DNA from 2 places in the Embleya sp. NPDC050493 genome. Region 1 is predicted to be linked to the other one. Evidence: predicted binding sites of a transcription regulator. Region 1 holds the regulator's gene; the other holds the start of a gene.

The links. The regulator HspR, encoded in region 1, represses chaperone genes until heat shock. The targets are predictions, from matches to a motif close to TTGAGNNNNNNNNNCTCAA.
Region 2: lon (endopeptidase La) is a predicted target of HspR. The motif match lies at 1,238-1,256, and genes of this name have one in related genera.

Annotation. Positions count from the first base shown of each region.
Region 1 covers NZ_JBITHP010000065.1:334-7,956, forward strand. Annotated here, with positions in the region: partial or broken gene ACIBM5_RS46905 (Hsp70 family protein) at 1-69, shown strand, start outside; gene grpE (nucleotide exchange factor GrpE) at 66-659, shown strand; gene dnaJ (molecular chaperone DnaJ) at 781-1,956, shown strand; gene ACIBM5_RS46920 (heat shock protein transcriptional repressor HspR) at 1,958-2,431, shown strand; gene ACIBM5_RS46925 (TIGR03767 family metallophosphoesterase) at 2,575-4,404, shown strand; gene ACIBM5_RS46930 (nucleoside/nucleotide kinase family protein) at 4,477-5,142, opposite strand; gene clpB (ATP-dependent chaperone ClpB) at 5,308-7,623, shown strand, end outside.
Region 2 covers NZ_JBITHP010000004.1:204,597-212,219, reverse strand. Annotated here, with positions in the region: gene lon (endopeptidase La) at 1-1,204, opposite strand, end outside; gene ACIBM5_RS11010 (DUF488 family protein) at 1,528-1,965, opposite strand; gene ACIBM5_RS11005 (DUF488 family protein) at 1,962-2,576, opposite strand; gene ACIBM5_RS11000 (dual OB domain-containing protein) at 2,573-3,271, opposite strand; gene ACIBM5_RS10995 (GNAT family N-acetyltransferase) at 3,687-4,238, shown strand; gene ACIBM5_RS10990 (MFS transporter) at 4,506-5,756, shown strand; gene ACIBM5_RS10985 (NADPH-dependent FMN reductase) at 6,022-6,645, shown strand; gene ACIBM5_RS10980 (DHA2 family efflux MFS transporter permease subunit) at 6,702-7,623, shown strand, end outside.

The DNA.
Region 1 (7,623 bases):
AACACTGCCGACGACGACGTCGTGGACGCCGAGATCGTCGACGAGGACCGTAAGGGCGGTGCTGCGTGACCGAAGGGACCGGCTCGAACCACGGCGCCGTCCCGGGCGACGCCCAAGAGACAGAGCCGAAGCCGGAAACCGGGACCGCCGCCTCGGCGGCGGCCCCGGCCCCCGGGGCGGCCGAGGCCGCCGAGCTGCGCAACCAGCTCGGCGAGCGCACGGCCGACCTGCAGCGGCTCCAGGCCGAGTACGCGAACTACCGCAAGCGCGTCGAGCGGGACCGCAACGTGGCGGGCGAACTGGCCGCCATCAAGGTGCTGAGCGAACTGCTCCCGGTGCTCGACGACATCGGCCGGGCCCGTGACCACGGCGAACTGGCGGGCGGCTTCAAGTCGGTCGCCGAGTCGCTGGAGTCGATCGTGGCCAAGATGGGGCTGCAGAGCTTCGGTTCCAAGGGCGACCCGTTCGACCCCACGGTGCACGAGGCGCTGCTGCACTCGTACGCGACCGATGTCACCGAGCCCACGTGCGTGGAGATCCTGCAGCCCGGCTACCAGGTCGGCGAACGGATCATCCGCCCGGCGCGGGTGGCGGTCGCGGAGCCCACGGCGGACGCCGAAGGCGGTCCGGAGGAGTCGGGCGAAGCGGCCGGCAGCTGAACCGTCACCGGGAACCAGACGACGAGAAGCGGAGAGGAGGGACGCCGATGCGCGGGTGGAGTGAATCCGGAAACGGGCGCTCGGAGCACGAGGGCACCCCGACCCGATCGGCGAGGGGCGCATGAGTACGAAGGACTACCTGGAGAAGGACTACTACAAGGTGCTCGGCGTCCCCAAGGACGCCGGCACCGCCGAGATCAAGAAGGCCTACCGCAAGCTCGCCGTCGAGTTCCACCCGGACAAGAACAAGGGTGACACCAGGGCCGAGGAACGGTTCAAGGAGATCTCGGAAGCCTACGACGTGCTCGCCGACGAAAAGCGGCGCAAGGAGTACGACGAGGCGCGGACGCTGTTCGGCAGCGGGGGCGGCTTCCGCGGCCCCGGCGGCGGGCCGGGCGGTGCCGGCGGCTTCCCCTTCGACCTCGGCGACATCTTCGGCGGCCAGCAGCAGGGCGGTGCGGGCGGCACCGGCGGGCTGGGCGACATCTTCGGCGGCCTGTTCGGCGGCGGTCGCCAGACCGGACGCCAGCAGCCGCGGCGCGGCTCGGACGTGGAGTCCGAGGTCACCCTCGGCTTCGCGGACGCGGTCGACGGTGCGACCGTACCGATCCGACTGACCAGTTCCGAGGCGTGTCGGCACTGCAACGGCACGGGCGCGGCCGCGGGCACCACCCCGCGGATGTGTCCGACCTGCGCGGGCTCCGGCAACGTGAGTCGACCGCAGGGCGGCTTCGGCTTCTCCGAGCCGTGCCGGGACTGCAAGGGCCGCGGACTGCTGGTGGACGACCCGTGCATCGTGTGCAACGGCAGTGGCCGGGCCAAGAGTTCGCGCACGATGCAGGTGCGGATCCCGGCCGGGGTCCAGGACGGCCAGCGGATCCGGCTCAAGGGCAAGGGGGCTCCCGGCGAGCGCGGCGGCCCCTCCGGCGACCTCTACGTCGTGGTACACGTCAAGGCGCACGCCGTATTCGGTCGCAAGGGCGACAACCTCACCGTCACCGTGCCGGTCACCTTCCCGGAGGCCGCGCTCGGGGCGGAGGTCACCGTGCCCACCCTGGGCGGCGTCCCGGTCACGCTCAAGCTCCCCGCGGGCACGGGCAACGGCCGGACACTGCGCGTCCGCGGGCGTGGTGCGGCACGCAAGGACGGCACTCGGGGCGACCTCCTGGTCACCATCGAGGTGACGGTCCCGCAGCAGCTGAACGACAAGGCGCGCGAGGCGCTGGAGGCGTTCCGCGAGGCGACCGTCGCGCACGATCCCCGAGCCGATCTGTTGGACGCGGCGAAGGGGGCATGACATGCGACCGGGCGGCTTGGGCGGCGACGGCGGCATCGGCGGGCGGCGTGGCTACGAGATCGACGAGACCTCTCCGGTCTACGTGATCTCGGTGGCCGCACAGCTGTCCGGCCTGCATCCGCAGACGCTGCGCCAATACGACCGACTCGGCCTGGTCTCGCCGGACCGCACGGCCGGTCGCGGGCGGCGCTATTCCGCCCGCGACATCGTGCAGTTGCGCGAGGTGCAGCGGCTCTCCCAGGAGGCCGGCATCAACCTCGCCGGGATCAAGCGCATCCTGGAGCTGGAGAACCAGGTGCTCGCGCTGCACATGCGCGTGGCCGAGTTGGAGCACGCGCTGCACGAGGCGACGGACGCGAGCGCCCGCCGCGAGGCGGCCGTTCACGCGTCCTACCGGCGCGACCTGGTCCCGGTCCGGCCGCAGGCGGGCACCGCGCTCGTGGTCTGGAAGCCCAGGCGCGGGCGTACCGACTGACCGACGGGCCGGCGGCACCGACCGGCCGGGGATACACCGGGGGCGTGGCTTCGGCCGCGCCCCTCGTTCGTGCGTGCGGCGGGCTGCGGCCCGCTCGCGAGCATTCCTTGATGCCGCTCGATACGCGTCAGTAGGGTCGCCGCATGAAGCCGAATCGTCGGGACGTCCTGAAGTACTCGGCCGCGAGTGCGGCACTGCTCGGAGCGGCGGCGTGCACCGACGCCAAGGACGAGCCGGACAAGAAGTCGAGCGATGCGCCCAAGTCCGGCGCCCCGACCGCGGGCGGCCCCACCGGCCCGGCCGGCACCACGCTGGAGCGCACCCTGGTGCTCGGCCCGCCCGGCGCGGGCGGCTACCGCAAGGTGGTCGCCGGTCCCGGCGAACCGCACCTGCTGCGCGCCGAGTTGGCCCCCGGTGCCGGACCCGGCATCAAGGCCAAAAGCCAACCGCTGGTCGCCTTCACCCAGTTGACGGACATACACATCCAGGACTCGCAGTCGACCGCGCGGGTGGACTTCCTGGACCGGCACAGCGACAAGGACCAGCCGTTCGCGAAGCTGCTGCCGTTCCAGTCGTCGCACCGCCCGCAGGAGGTGCTGACCGCACAGATCGCCGAGGCGATGGTGCGGTCGCTGAACCGGATCGGCAAGGGCCCGGCCCTCGGCCAACCGCTGGCCTTCACCATATGCACGGGCGACAACACCGACAACATCCAGTTCAACGAGCTGCGCTGGTACATCGACGTGCTGGACGGCGGCAAGAAGATCACCCCGGACTCGGGCGACCGGAACAAGTACGAGGGCCCGATGGACGCGGTCGCGTACCACGAGCGCTACTGGCATCCGGACGGCACACCGGCCGGGCAGAAGGACGACGTGCCCCGGCGCGACTACGGCTTCCCCACCGTGCCGGGCCTGCTCGACGCATGCCGGCGTCCGTTCGAGGCGACCGGCCTGAAGACCCCCTGGTACACCGCGTACGGCAACCACGACGGCCTGGTCCAGGGCAACCTGCCGGTCACCGAGTTGCTGGCCAAGGTAGCGGTCGGCGACGAGAAGGTGCTCGACATATCGGCGGGTCAGACCATCGTCTCGCTCGCGCTCGGGCTGCAGAACGGCAAGCCGGACGCGCTCGCCGCGCTGCTGGCGGGCCCCAAGCGCAAGGTCACCCCCGACCCGGACCGCCGGCTGATCGACCGCGCGGAGACGATCAAGGAGCACTTCAACACCACCGGCCTGCCCAAGGGCCACGGCTTCACCCAGGCGAACCTGGACGCCAAGACCGCGTACTACAGCTTCGACCAGGGGCGGGTGCGCTGCCTGGTCCTGGACACGGTGAACCAGTACGGCCTGGATTCCGGCTGCCTGGACCCGACCCAGTTCGCCTGGCTCCAGGACCACCTGGTCAAGGGCAGTTCCAGCTACCTGGACGAGCAGGGCAAGGTGGTCCAGGGCACCGGTAAGGACATGCTGTTCGTGCTGTTCAGCCACCACACGATCGACACGCTGGTGAACAAGACGGTGCCCTCGGGGCAACCCGCGCGAATCCTGGGCCCGCAGGTGCTGGCGCTGCTGCTGCGCTTCCCGAACGTGGTGCTGTGGGTCAACGGGCACACCCACGACAACAACGTGAAGCCCTACCCGCGACCGGCCGGCAGCGCCGTCCCCGGCGGCTTCTGGGAGATCAACACCGCGTCGCACATCGACTGGCCGTCGCAGGCGCGGATCGTGGAGATCGGCGACAACAAGAACGGCACGCTCTCCATCTACGGCACCATCGTCGACTCCGCCGGGCCGGAGTCCAACGGCGGCAAGCTGGACGACCCGGTCGCCCTGGCCGCACTCGCCCGAGAACTCGCGGGCAACGACTGGCAGGAGCGCGACCGCCCCGACCCCAAGGTGGACGGCCGCCGCGGTCGACTGGAGGACCGCAACGTGGAACTGCTGGTGCCGACGCCGGCCTGGCTCACCTAGGGCCTTTCCGGCCCGGGCGCCGCGGTCGGCCGGCCGGGTCGTTGCGCGCAGCCGGCCGGTGCGGGCGGGGGCTCACCACACCACCGTCACCACCCGCGCGCAGCGGGATTTGGAGCGCTTGACCAGTTCGCCGTTGGGCCGATCGCTGCCCGCGACCCAGGCCATCGCCTCGCCGGGGCTGCGCCCGCCCCGGCGCTGGCGCCTGGTCAACCGCTCGTCGCGGACCCGGTCCGAGGCGTGCACGTACCAGACCTCGGTCATCAGGCAGTAGGCGTCGGTCCAGCCGGGGGCGTCCAGCGCAAGGTAGTTGCCCTCGGTCACCACGATCCGGGTGCCGGGTCGGATCACGTGCCGAGCGGCCACCGGCTCGTGCAGCGTGCGGTCGTAGTCCGGCACGTACACGTCCCGGTCCACCTCGTGCACCACGCGCGCCAGCGTGGTCGCGTAGCCCCACACGTCGAAGGTGTCCACCGCGCCCTTGCGGTGCAACCGGCCGATCCGCTTGAGCTGCGCGTTCGACAGGTGGAAGCCGTCGAGTGGCACGTAGGCGGCGGTGCCGACGCCGACCCGCTGCTCGATCGCGCGCACCAGGCGACCGGCGAGGGTGGACTTGCCGGCGCCCGGTGGACCGGCGAGGCCGAGCACGACACGGTCGGCGTCGGGCGCCGCCGGAATCAGCCGTACAGCCGCATCCGCAAGCGCGTCGAGCGTTTCGAGGGCACCGGACACATCTGGCATGTCCGCAGTCTAGGCATCCGCAGCGACACACGGTTGAGTGGAATAGACTCAACTTAGTTGTGGTTCTCACAGTCAAAGAACCGTTCGGGTGCGGTGGACACGCGGCACGGACGGGATGATGGCCGTGACAGCGCGTGCCCGAAGCGAAGGAGTCGCACACCTCACATGGATGCACAGAAGCTCACCACCAAGGCCCAAGAGGCCCTTTCGGTCGCCATCCGCAAGGCTTCCGCGGCGGGACACCCCCAGGTGGAGCCCGCGCATCTGCTGCTCGCCCTGCTCGAACAGCCCGAGGGGATCGCGGTCCCGCTGCTCGGCGCGGCCGGTGTGGACGTGCCGCTCCTGAAGGTCGCGGCGGGCCAGATCGCGGATCGCCTGCCGAGCGCGTCCGGATCGACGGTGGCCGCACCGCAGCTCGCCCGCGAGACGATGCTCGCGCTGGACGAGGCGGAGAAGCAGGCCGACAAGCTCGGCGACACCTTCGTGTCCACCGAGCACGTCCTGGTCGGCCTCGCATCCGGCCGCTCCGGTCCGGTCGCCGACGCGCTGCGCGAGGCGGGCGCCACCCCGCAGGCACTGCTCGACTCCTTCAAGGCGGTGCGCGGCAGCGCCCGGGTCACCTCGCAGGACCCGGAGAGCACCTACCAGGCACTGGAGAAGTACGGTCGCGACCTGACCGAGGAGGCCCGCAACGGCAAGCTCGACCCGGTCATCGGCCGCGACTCGGAGATCCGCCGGGTGGTCCAGGTGTTGTCCCGCCGGACCAAGAACAACCCGGTACTGATCGGTGAACCCGGCGTCGGCAAGACCGCCGTCGTGGAGGGCCTGGCCCGCCGGATCGTGGCCGGCGACGTGCCCGAGTCGCTGCGCGACAAGCGACTGATCGCGCTCGACCTCGGTGCGATGGTCGCGGGCGCGAAGTACCGCGGCGAGTTCGAGGAACGGCTCAAGGCGGTGCTGAACGAGATCAAGTCCAGCGAAGGCCAGGTCGTCACCTTCATCGACGAGCTGCACACCGTGGTGGGCGCCGGTGCCACCGGCGACAGTTCGATGGACGCGGGCAACATGCTCAAGCCGATGCTCGCGCGCGGCGAACTGCGCCTGGTCGGCGCGACCACGCTGGACGAGTACCGCAAGCACATCGAGAAGGACCCCGCGCTGGAGCGCCGGTTCCAGCAGGTGTTCGTGGGCGAGCCCAGCGTCGAGGACACCATCGCGATCCTGCGCGGACTCAAGAGCCGGTACGAGGCACACCACAAGGTGCAGATCGCCGACTCCGCCCTGGTCGCCGCGGCCACCCTCTCCGACCGCTACATCACCGCGCGCTTCCTTCCCGACAAGGCGATCGACCTGGTCGACGAGGCGGCCTCGCGGCTGCGCATGGAGATCGACTCCTCCCCCGTCGAGATCGACGAGCTGCAGCGCTCGGTCGACCGGCTGCGGATGGAGGAGATGGCGCTGGCCAAGGAGACCGACGCGGCCAGCCGGGATCGGCTGGAGCGGCTGCGCAAGGACCTCGCGGACAAGCAGGAGCAGCTCAGCGGCCTGACCGCGCGGTGGCAGCAGGAGAAGGCCGGCCTGAACCGGGTCGGTGAACTCAAGGAGCGCCTGGACGCCGCCCGCGGCGAGGCCGAGCGGGCCCAGCGGGACGGCGACTTCGAGACCGCCTCCAAGCTGATGTACGGGCAGATCCCGACCCTGGAGCGCGAGCTGGCCGAGGCCGCGGCGACCGAGGGGGACCGGGGCACGGACGGCACCGCGATGGTCAAGGAGGAGGTCGGCCCGGACGACGTGGCCGACGTGGTCTCGTCCTGGACCGGCATCCCCTCGGGCCGACTGCTCGAAGGAGAGCGCGGCAAGCTGCTGCGGATGGAGGACGAGCTGGGTCGCCGACTGATCGGCCAGAAGGCCGCCGTGGCGACGGTGTCCGACGCGGTTCGCCGGGCCCGCTCCGGAATCGCCGACCCGGACCGCCCGACCGGCTCGTTCCTGTTCCTGGGCCCGACCGGCGTGGGCAAGACCGAGCTGGCCAAGTCGCTCGCCGACTTCCTCTTCGACGACGAGCGCGCGATGGTGCGGATCGACATGTCGGAGTACGCGGAGAAGCACTCGGTCGCCCGCCTGGTCGGTGCGCCGCCCGGCTACGTGGGCTACGAGGAGGGCGGCCAGCTGACCGAGGCGGTGCGCCGTCGGCCGTACTCGGTCGTGCTGCTGGACGAGGTGGAGAAGGCCCACCCCGAGGTCTTCGACGTCCTGCTCCAGGTGCTCGACGACGGACGGCTGACCGACGGCCAGGGCCGCACGGTGGACTTCCGCAACGTGGTGCTGATCCTGACCTCGAACCTGGGGTCGCAGTACCTGGTCGACCCGGCGCTGTCGCGCGAACAGCAGCAGAACATGGTGATGGACGTCGTGCGCAACGCGTTCAAGCCCGAGTTCCTCAACCGGCTCGACGACATCGTGCTCTTCGACGCGCTCGGT
Region 2 (7,623 bases), on a different contig from region 1:
CGGCCTCGTCCCGCACACCGCCGAGCGCGACCCGGACGAACGAGCGTCCCATCGCGCGGGCCACCGACTCGCCGAGCGAGGTCTTGCCGACCCCGGGCGGGCCGACCAGGGCCAGCACCGCGCCGGAACGGCGACCGCCGACCACACCGAGCCCGCGCTCCTCGCGGCGCTTGCGAACCGCCAGGTACTCGACGATGCGCTCCTTGACGTCGACCAGGCCGGAGTGGTCCGCGTCCAGGATCGCGCGTGCTTCGGCGATGTCGTACGCGTCCTCGCTGCGGTCGTTCCAGGGCATCTCCAGGACGGTGTCCAGCCAGGTGCGGATCCAGCCGCCCTCGGGCGACGCGTCGGAGGCGTGCTCCAGCTTGTCGACCTCCTTGAGCGCGGCGGCCAGCACCTTCTCCGGCAGATTCGCCGCCTCGACCCGGGCCCGGTAGTCCTCCTCCTCGCTGTCCGGGGTGCCGTTGAGCTCGTTGAGCTCCTTGCGCACCGCGGCCAGCTGCTGCTTGAGCAGGAACTCGCGCTGCTGCTTGTCCATCCCCTCCTGGACGTCCTTGCGGATCGTCTCGGCCACGTCCAGCTCGGCGAGGTGGTCCCGGGTCCAGCCGACGACCTTGGTCAGCCGCTCCCGGACGTCGACGGTCTGGAGCACCTCGATCTTCTGCTGGAGCGTCAGGTAGGGGGCGTAGCCGGAGTTGTCCGCCAGGTCACTGGGGTCCTCCAGGGCCTGTACGTGGTCGACCACCTGCCACGCACCGCGCTTGCCCAGCACGGTGGTGACCAGGGCCTTGTACTCCCGGGCCAGCTCGTCGGTGTGCTCGTCCGTCTCGGCGTCGGCCACCCGGGTCGCCTCGACCCACAGCGCCGCGCCGGGCCCGGTGGTACCGCTGCCGATCCGCACCCGGCCCTCGCCGCGCACCACCACGACCGACTCACCCCCGGGCAGCCGCCCGACCTGCTCGATCACGCCGAGCGTGCCCACCGCCGGGTACTGACCGTCGTCGCGCGGAACAAGCAGCACCCGCGCCTTGCTCTCACTACGGATGCCGGGTCCACCGGACCGCCCCGCGGCGGCCCGCGCGGCATCCACGGCGGCTCGGGTCTCCGCGTCATCGAGTTCGAGCGGGACCACCATGCCGGGGAGGACGACCACGTCGTCCAGCGGAAGAACCGGCAGGGTCAGGGTCCCGATGGTCTCGCTCATGTCATGCCCCTCAGGTAGCCACAGTCGAAAAAGTTGCGCTGCACTGACTCAAGAAACAAGAGCCCCTCTTTGTTCCCCCACCCTCCCGAGTCCCTGTTCGCCGTGAGCGAAGTCGTTCCCGTGGCCGTGAAGGCCGCATGGGTCGGTGGGGGGGGCGCATCGGGTGGCGCATGGGTCGGAGACGGCATCGGGTGGCGCATGGGTCAGGGTGGACCCGCGTTACCGCACGCGAACCGTCCCGCGGGCTCCACCGCTTCGTCGTCCCGGAGCGGCCGGCCGCGTGCAACGGTCGGAGGACGCGCACGGCCGCAGCGCGCCGGCGCTCAGGCCAGGTGCTCGATCGCGACGTCATCCCAATGCTGTGCGAGATATTCCGCGACCAGCCGGCGGTGACAATGCCGCGCATCTTCCTCACTGCAGAGCAGAACCGCGTTGTCGAGCGCTTCCCGCCGGATGACGTCCTCGATCCGACGAACCTTCATCAATTCGAGGAAACGTTCTTCGTAGGCCGCCCAGCCGACGCCCTGCTTCTTGTAGGCGTCGAGCATGTCCTGGGTCGGGGCCAGCTCGGTGCGATGGCTGTACTGCGCACCGCAGATCTCACCCAGGAAGTACCTCAGATCATCACGCTTGGCGAAACCGGACAGCTGCGAGACATTGTTGAGTCGAACATCGACCAGCGCCGTCACTCCGGCTTCACGCAATAGCCCGAAGAACTTCTCGGCAGACTTCTTCGTGAACCCGATTGTGTACAGTTTCATGTTTCCGGCGTCCCGTCGATGCGAAGTTCCTCGTTGACATACGCGATCCGTCGTTCCTGACGGTCGAGAGCTTCTTGGAGGCGCATGGCCGCGGTCCGGAAAAGATCTTCCTGATCCAGTTTGAATTTGGCCATCAGGCGTCGCATTGCCGAGGCGTGGTCCTCGACGTGCCCGTCGCCATGAATGTGTTCGACGGTAATCTCGTACTCATCGAGGACTCGCGCGACGAGCACGCAACGATGGCAGTCGAGCGGCTCTTGTTCGGCGCACATGACGGCGATTCGCTCGCTCCGCGAACCGTTCCGTAGACGTTCGATGCCGCGGACGAAATCCGAGGTCCGGGCAAGAAGGTCGTACCTCACCCGTCCGTCGACATAGCAGGTGGGGTCATCGGTGCGCGCACCCAGTTCCTTCCCCAGGAAGACGTACTTGATATCGACGTCGAGCAGGCTGCGCTCCACGGCGTACCGGTTGAACTGGGGCGTGAATCGGCTGACGGGCATCGACCGCACATCGGCGACCGCCGTGATTCCATGCTTCTGCAGCAGGCCCAGGAAATCTGAGATGCTGTGCGTGGAGTGGCCGACAGTAAATACTGTACGAGGTGTCATGACCTGCTGCCTGCTTTGATCTTCGCTCGTTCGATAATGGCTGCCGCCAATTTGTAGACGTAGCCTTCGAATGGTTCACCGAGACTCACTGTGAGGAAGGATTCGCCCAGTTCGTAGATCCCCTCCGACCCGGCCAGATATTCCAGCTCGTACCTGGGATCGGTCACCCGTAATATATATGCGTGTCCTGCATGCGAGAAGCAGGCGCGCAGAACCGGCCGCTGATCTCCGAACTTCGCCCCGGGGGCGTGCACCCGTAACGTCAGGTCGGTGACGCGTATCAGCTTGAGCGAGTCCGGCAGAGTGACCGCCTGTTCGGTCGGGACGCGATCATTGCTGCCGTGGAAGGTGCTGGATCCGTTGATCCACAGCCTGCCGGGGCGCTGCTCCAGCGCCAGTAATCCACTCCACCCGACCCTGCCGGCCTTCTGCCAACGGCAGCCGGGGTCGAGGAGCCAGTTCTCACTCTGGAAGTCGTGCGGCTGCGGCCGAAGAAGCGGCACCAAGACGACATCGAGGACATTCGGTTCCGTTCCGTCTTCGTACTGTCGTTCGCGAGCGGAAACCTCGTGACCCGGGCGGGCGCTGACCGGGCGTACCCACTCTCCCGAGCCGTCGCCGACCATGCCCGCCACACACCGACCCGAATGCTTGCGGGAATTCGCCAGACACACGAGCGTCTTCGTCAGTTCCACGTGCACCCCCCGATCCGATGCGTTGACTCCCCTGCGTGTAAAGGGAGCACAGCGCACTCACCCGAAGCGACGACCAGCACCACAGATTGTCAGTTCAGCGGATCATCCAAAAGCCTATGCCGGGGGTACGACCCTCGTCCGTCATTCAGCCAGGCGCGATGTTCGACCAGGCCGGGGCGCGCCCCGCCCACCGGGCGGCCGGCCGACCGGGGAGTTGGCGTCGGGGTGCGTCGTCTCGGCTCAGGCTCACCACCGAAGCGTGGAGCCGTCCCGCGACTCCGTGCGATCCGGTTGTGTGCGCTCCGGCGTTGCCCGGACGTTGGGCGCAGTGGGTGAATTCGGCCCGTGGCTCTTACGTCACGGCCGGTGAGGCGGAAGAATCGGGCGACTTGATACGAGGGGGCGAATCCTGTCAGTGAGCGACGTCTTTCCCGAACGTGTCCTGCATGCAGGCTCGATCACACTCCGGCCGTTCGGCGCCGATGATGTCGAGGACAACCGAACCGCCTGCGCGGACGAGGTGGTCCAACGATGGATACCGCTGCCGCGGCCCTACACCGTCGAGGCATCCGTCGACTGGTGTACGAAAACGGCCCACACCCTGCGCGAGTCGGGCGACGGCATCCACTTCGCGATCTCCGATCCTGCCGACGGGCGGCTCCTCGGCGCCGTCGGGCTCAAGCGGACCGACTGGCACGAACTGGTCAGCGAGGTGGGCTATTGGATCGCTCCGTGGGCGCGCGGACGCGGGATCGCCGCCCAGGCCACCCGCGCACTCGGGCACTGGCTGCTGACCGAGCAGGGCTTCGAGCGCCTCGAACTCAAGGCCGCCGTAGGGAACATCCCCTCGCGCAAGACGGCAATCAAGGCCGGCCTCCATCGAGAGGGCATCCTGCGCAACGCCGGCCGCCTGCACGCCGGCCGGGTCGACGTCGTCCTGTACTCGCAGATCCCGGCCGACCTGTAGGAAGGGCCGCCACGCCGGGCCGCCGATCGGCCCTGATGCCGCCACGCCGGTGGGGCCGATCGACGGTTGTGGCGGTGGTGTGCAACTCGACGGTGGTGGGCGCGAATTGCCGTAAGAGCGGCCGTACGCCCGAAGCGGGCCGAAGGCCAACGGCACGGCGGAAGGGTTGACGGCGGGATACCGCCAGACCCGGTGTGGTGCGGGTGGTTGTACTGGGACACACCCCGCGTCGGGGTCCCACCCACCCGCATCGCCGAAAGGGACGTCATGTCCGTCACCACCGGATCCGCCGAGCACACGACCGGTCGGACCGATCCGTCTTCCCAGGAGCAAACACACAAACAGGAACAGGAATCCCGGCAGTACTGGCCGGCCGTCGTGTGTCTGTCGCTCGGGATCTTCGCGATCGTGACCAGCGAGATCCTGCCGATCGGGTTGTTGACGCCGATCGGGGGTGACTTCGGCGTCTCGGACGGGACGGCGGGGTGGCTGATGACCGTGCCGGGCCTGCTGGCGGCGATCTGCGCGCCGCTGGTGACCGTGTGCACCGGACGGCTGGATCGGCGGACGATGTTGGTCGCCCTGATCGTGCTCCTGGCGGTGGCGAACTTCCTCGCGGCGGCCGCGCCCGCGTTCTGGGTGATGCTGGTGGCACGGTCGTTGGTCGGGGTCACCATCGGCGGGTTCTGGTCGATCGGGGCGGGGTTGGCGCCTCGGTTGGTGCGCGCGAAGGTGGTGGGTACGGCGACCGCCGTGATCTTCGCGGCTGTGCCGGCCGGTTCGGTGTTGGGCCTGCCGGCCGGTACCCAACTGGGCGAACACATCGGCTGGCGCGCCTCGTTCGCGGTCATGGGCGTCATCGCGCTGGGCGTGTCGATCGCGCTGCTCGTACTGCTGCCGCCGCTGCCCGCGCTTCAGGTGACCCGCGCCGCGGTGTTGCGTGGGCTGTTGCGCGGCACCGACATCCGGATCGCACTCGCGCTGACCGCCCTGATCGTGATCACGCACTTCGGCGCCTACACGTACGTGACTCCGTTCCTGGAGCAGGTCACCCACGTGGATCGCGGGCTGATCGGCGTCTACCTGCTGATCTTCGGCGTGGCCGGCATCGTCGGCAACTTCGTCGCGGGCGTGACCATGGCGCGCGGCCTGCGCGCGACGTTCCTCACGTGTGCGGTCCTGATCGCCGCGGCCACGCTGCTGTTCCCGCTCCTGGGTCGGTGGGATGCCGGCGCGATCGGCCTGCTCGTGGTGTGGGGTCTGGCCTACGGCGCCGTGCCCGCCTGCTCCCAGACCTGGTTCGCCCGCTCCGCCCCGCAGGCTCGGGAAGCCGCCATGGTCGTATTCACGTCCTCCTTCCAACTCACCTTCGCCGTCGGTGCGCTCCTCGGCGGAGCCGTCGTGGACGCGACGTCCCCGTCGACGGTCATGCTGTGCGCCGGCGCCGTCGCCCTCACGACGGTCGCCACGATCTCCACCGTCGGCGGCCCCGCCGAAGCGCCTCGGCACACCCCCTGATCAACGGCCGCACCCGCCTTCCCCGAGTGCGTCCACCCCGCCCGCACGGGCCCTCGGACGTCCGACGCGGCGCGCGGAAGGCGCAGCGCACGGGCTCGTCGCCGCCGCCGCCGCGATCGCGCCCGGATCCCGCCGCGAGGGGCGAAGCGCGCGACCGGGCTTGACTTCAAGTCGACTTCAACTTCTAGCGTCTTCCCCAGGCGCTCGGAGGAAGCACTTCCGGGGCCGCGCACGACAGTTCGCACTTCTCTCCTTGGGGGCTTCCATGAGCATCGCCACGCACACGACCGCAGGCACGAGCGCCCACCCGAACACCGACCCCTTCCGGCTGGCCGTCATCGTCGGCAGCACCCGCGAAGGGCGTTTCGCCCCCGTGGTGTCCAACTGGTTCGCCGCCACGGCCGAGCAGCACGGGGACTTCGAGGTGGACATCATCGACCTCGCCCACGACCGGCTGCCCGACGTGTGGGCGCCGATGGGCAGCGAACCCGCCGCCGTGGTCGCGGCGGTGGGCGGTCGGCTGGCCGCCGCGGACGCGTTCGTGGTGGTCACGCCCGAGTACAACCACAGCTTCCCGGCCGGGCTGAAGAACATGATCGACCTGTTCCGCAGCGAATGGCAGGGCAAGCCGGTCGGGTTCGTCTCCTACGGCGGCATCTCCGGCGGCCTGCGGGCCGTCGAACAGCTGCGTCTGGTCTTCGCCGAGCAGCACATGGTCACCACCCGGGACGGGCTCGCCTTCCCGATGGCCTGGGAGAAGTTCGACGCCGAGGGTCGGCCGGTCGACGTCGCGGGCACCGAGGCCGCCGCCAAGGTGATGCTCGATCAGCTCGCCTGGTGGACCGAGGCCACCCGGTCGACGCGCGTGCGCCGCCCGTACGGCGTCTGAGCGCCGACTCCCGAAGCAGCCGCAGCCATTCCCCCGCCGAACGCCAGGAGCCCGTGATGGCATCGACCACCGCCCCGGCCGCGAGCATGCCCGCGGCCGCCGTCCCCACCCCTTCCCGCAGCGTCGCGATGATCGCCCTCGTGGTCGTCCTCGGTTCGGTGATGTCCGTGCTCGACGTCACCGTCGTCAACGTCGCGCTCAACCACCTCGCGCAGGACTTCGACGCCCCGCTGGCCACCATCCAGTGGGTCGCGACGGGGTACACGCTGGCCCTGGCCACCGTCATCCCGGTGGCCGCCTGGGCGATGGGCCGGTTCGGCACCAAGCGGCTGTACATGTTCTCGATCGGCACCTTCGCCGCCGGCTCCGTACTGGCCGGGCTGGCCTGGTCGGCCGAGTCGCTGATCGCCTTCCGGGTCCTGCAGGGGCTCGGCGGCGGCCTGATCATGCCGGTCGGGATGACCATCCTGGCCCGTGCCTCGGACCCGAGCCGGATGGGCCGCACGATGGCCATCCTGGGCATCCCGATCCTGATCGGCCCACTTGCCGGCCCGATCCTGGGCGGGTGGCTGGTGGACGACGTCTCGTGGCGCTGGATCTTCTTCATCAACGTGCCGATCGGCGCCGTCGCACTGATCCTGGCCGCCAGGGTCTTCCCCCGCGATACGCCGCAGCCGACCAAGCCGCTGGACGTACCCGGACTGCTGATGCTCTCCCCCGGTCTGGCGCTGCTGATCTACGGTCTGGCCACCGGCGGCGAGAAGGGCGACTTCGGCGCCACCGGGGCGGTGGTCCCGGCCGTGCTCGGCGCAGTCCTGGTGATCGGCTTCGTGGTCCGGGCGTTGCGGATCGAGCACGCGTTGATCGACCTGCGACTGTTCCGCAGCCGCCCGTTCGTGGCCGCCGCGGGCACCATGGTGCTCTTCGTCTGCGCGTACTTCGGTTCGATGATGTTGGCCCCGCTGTACTACCAACTGG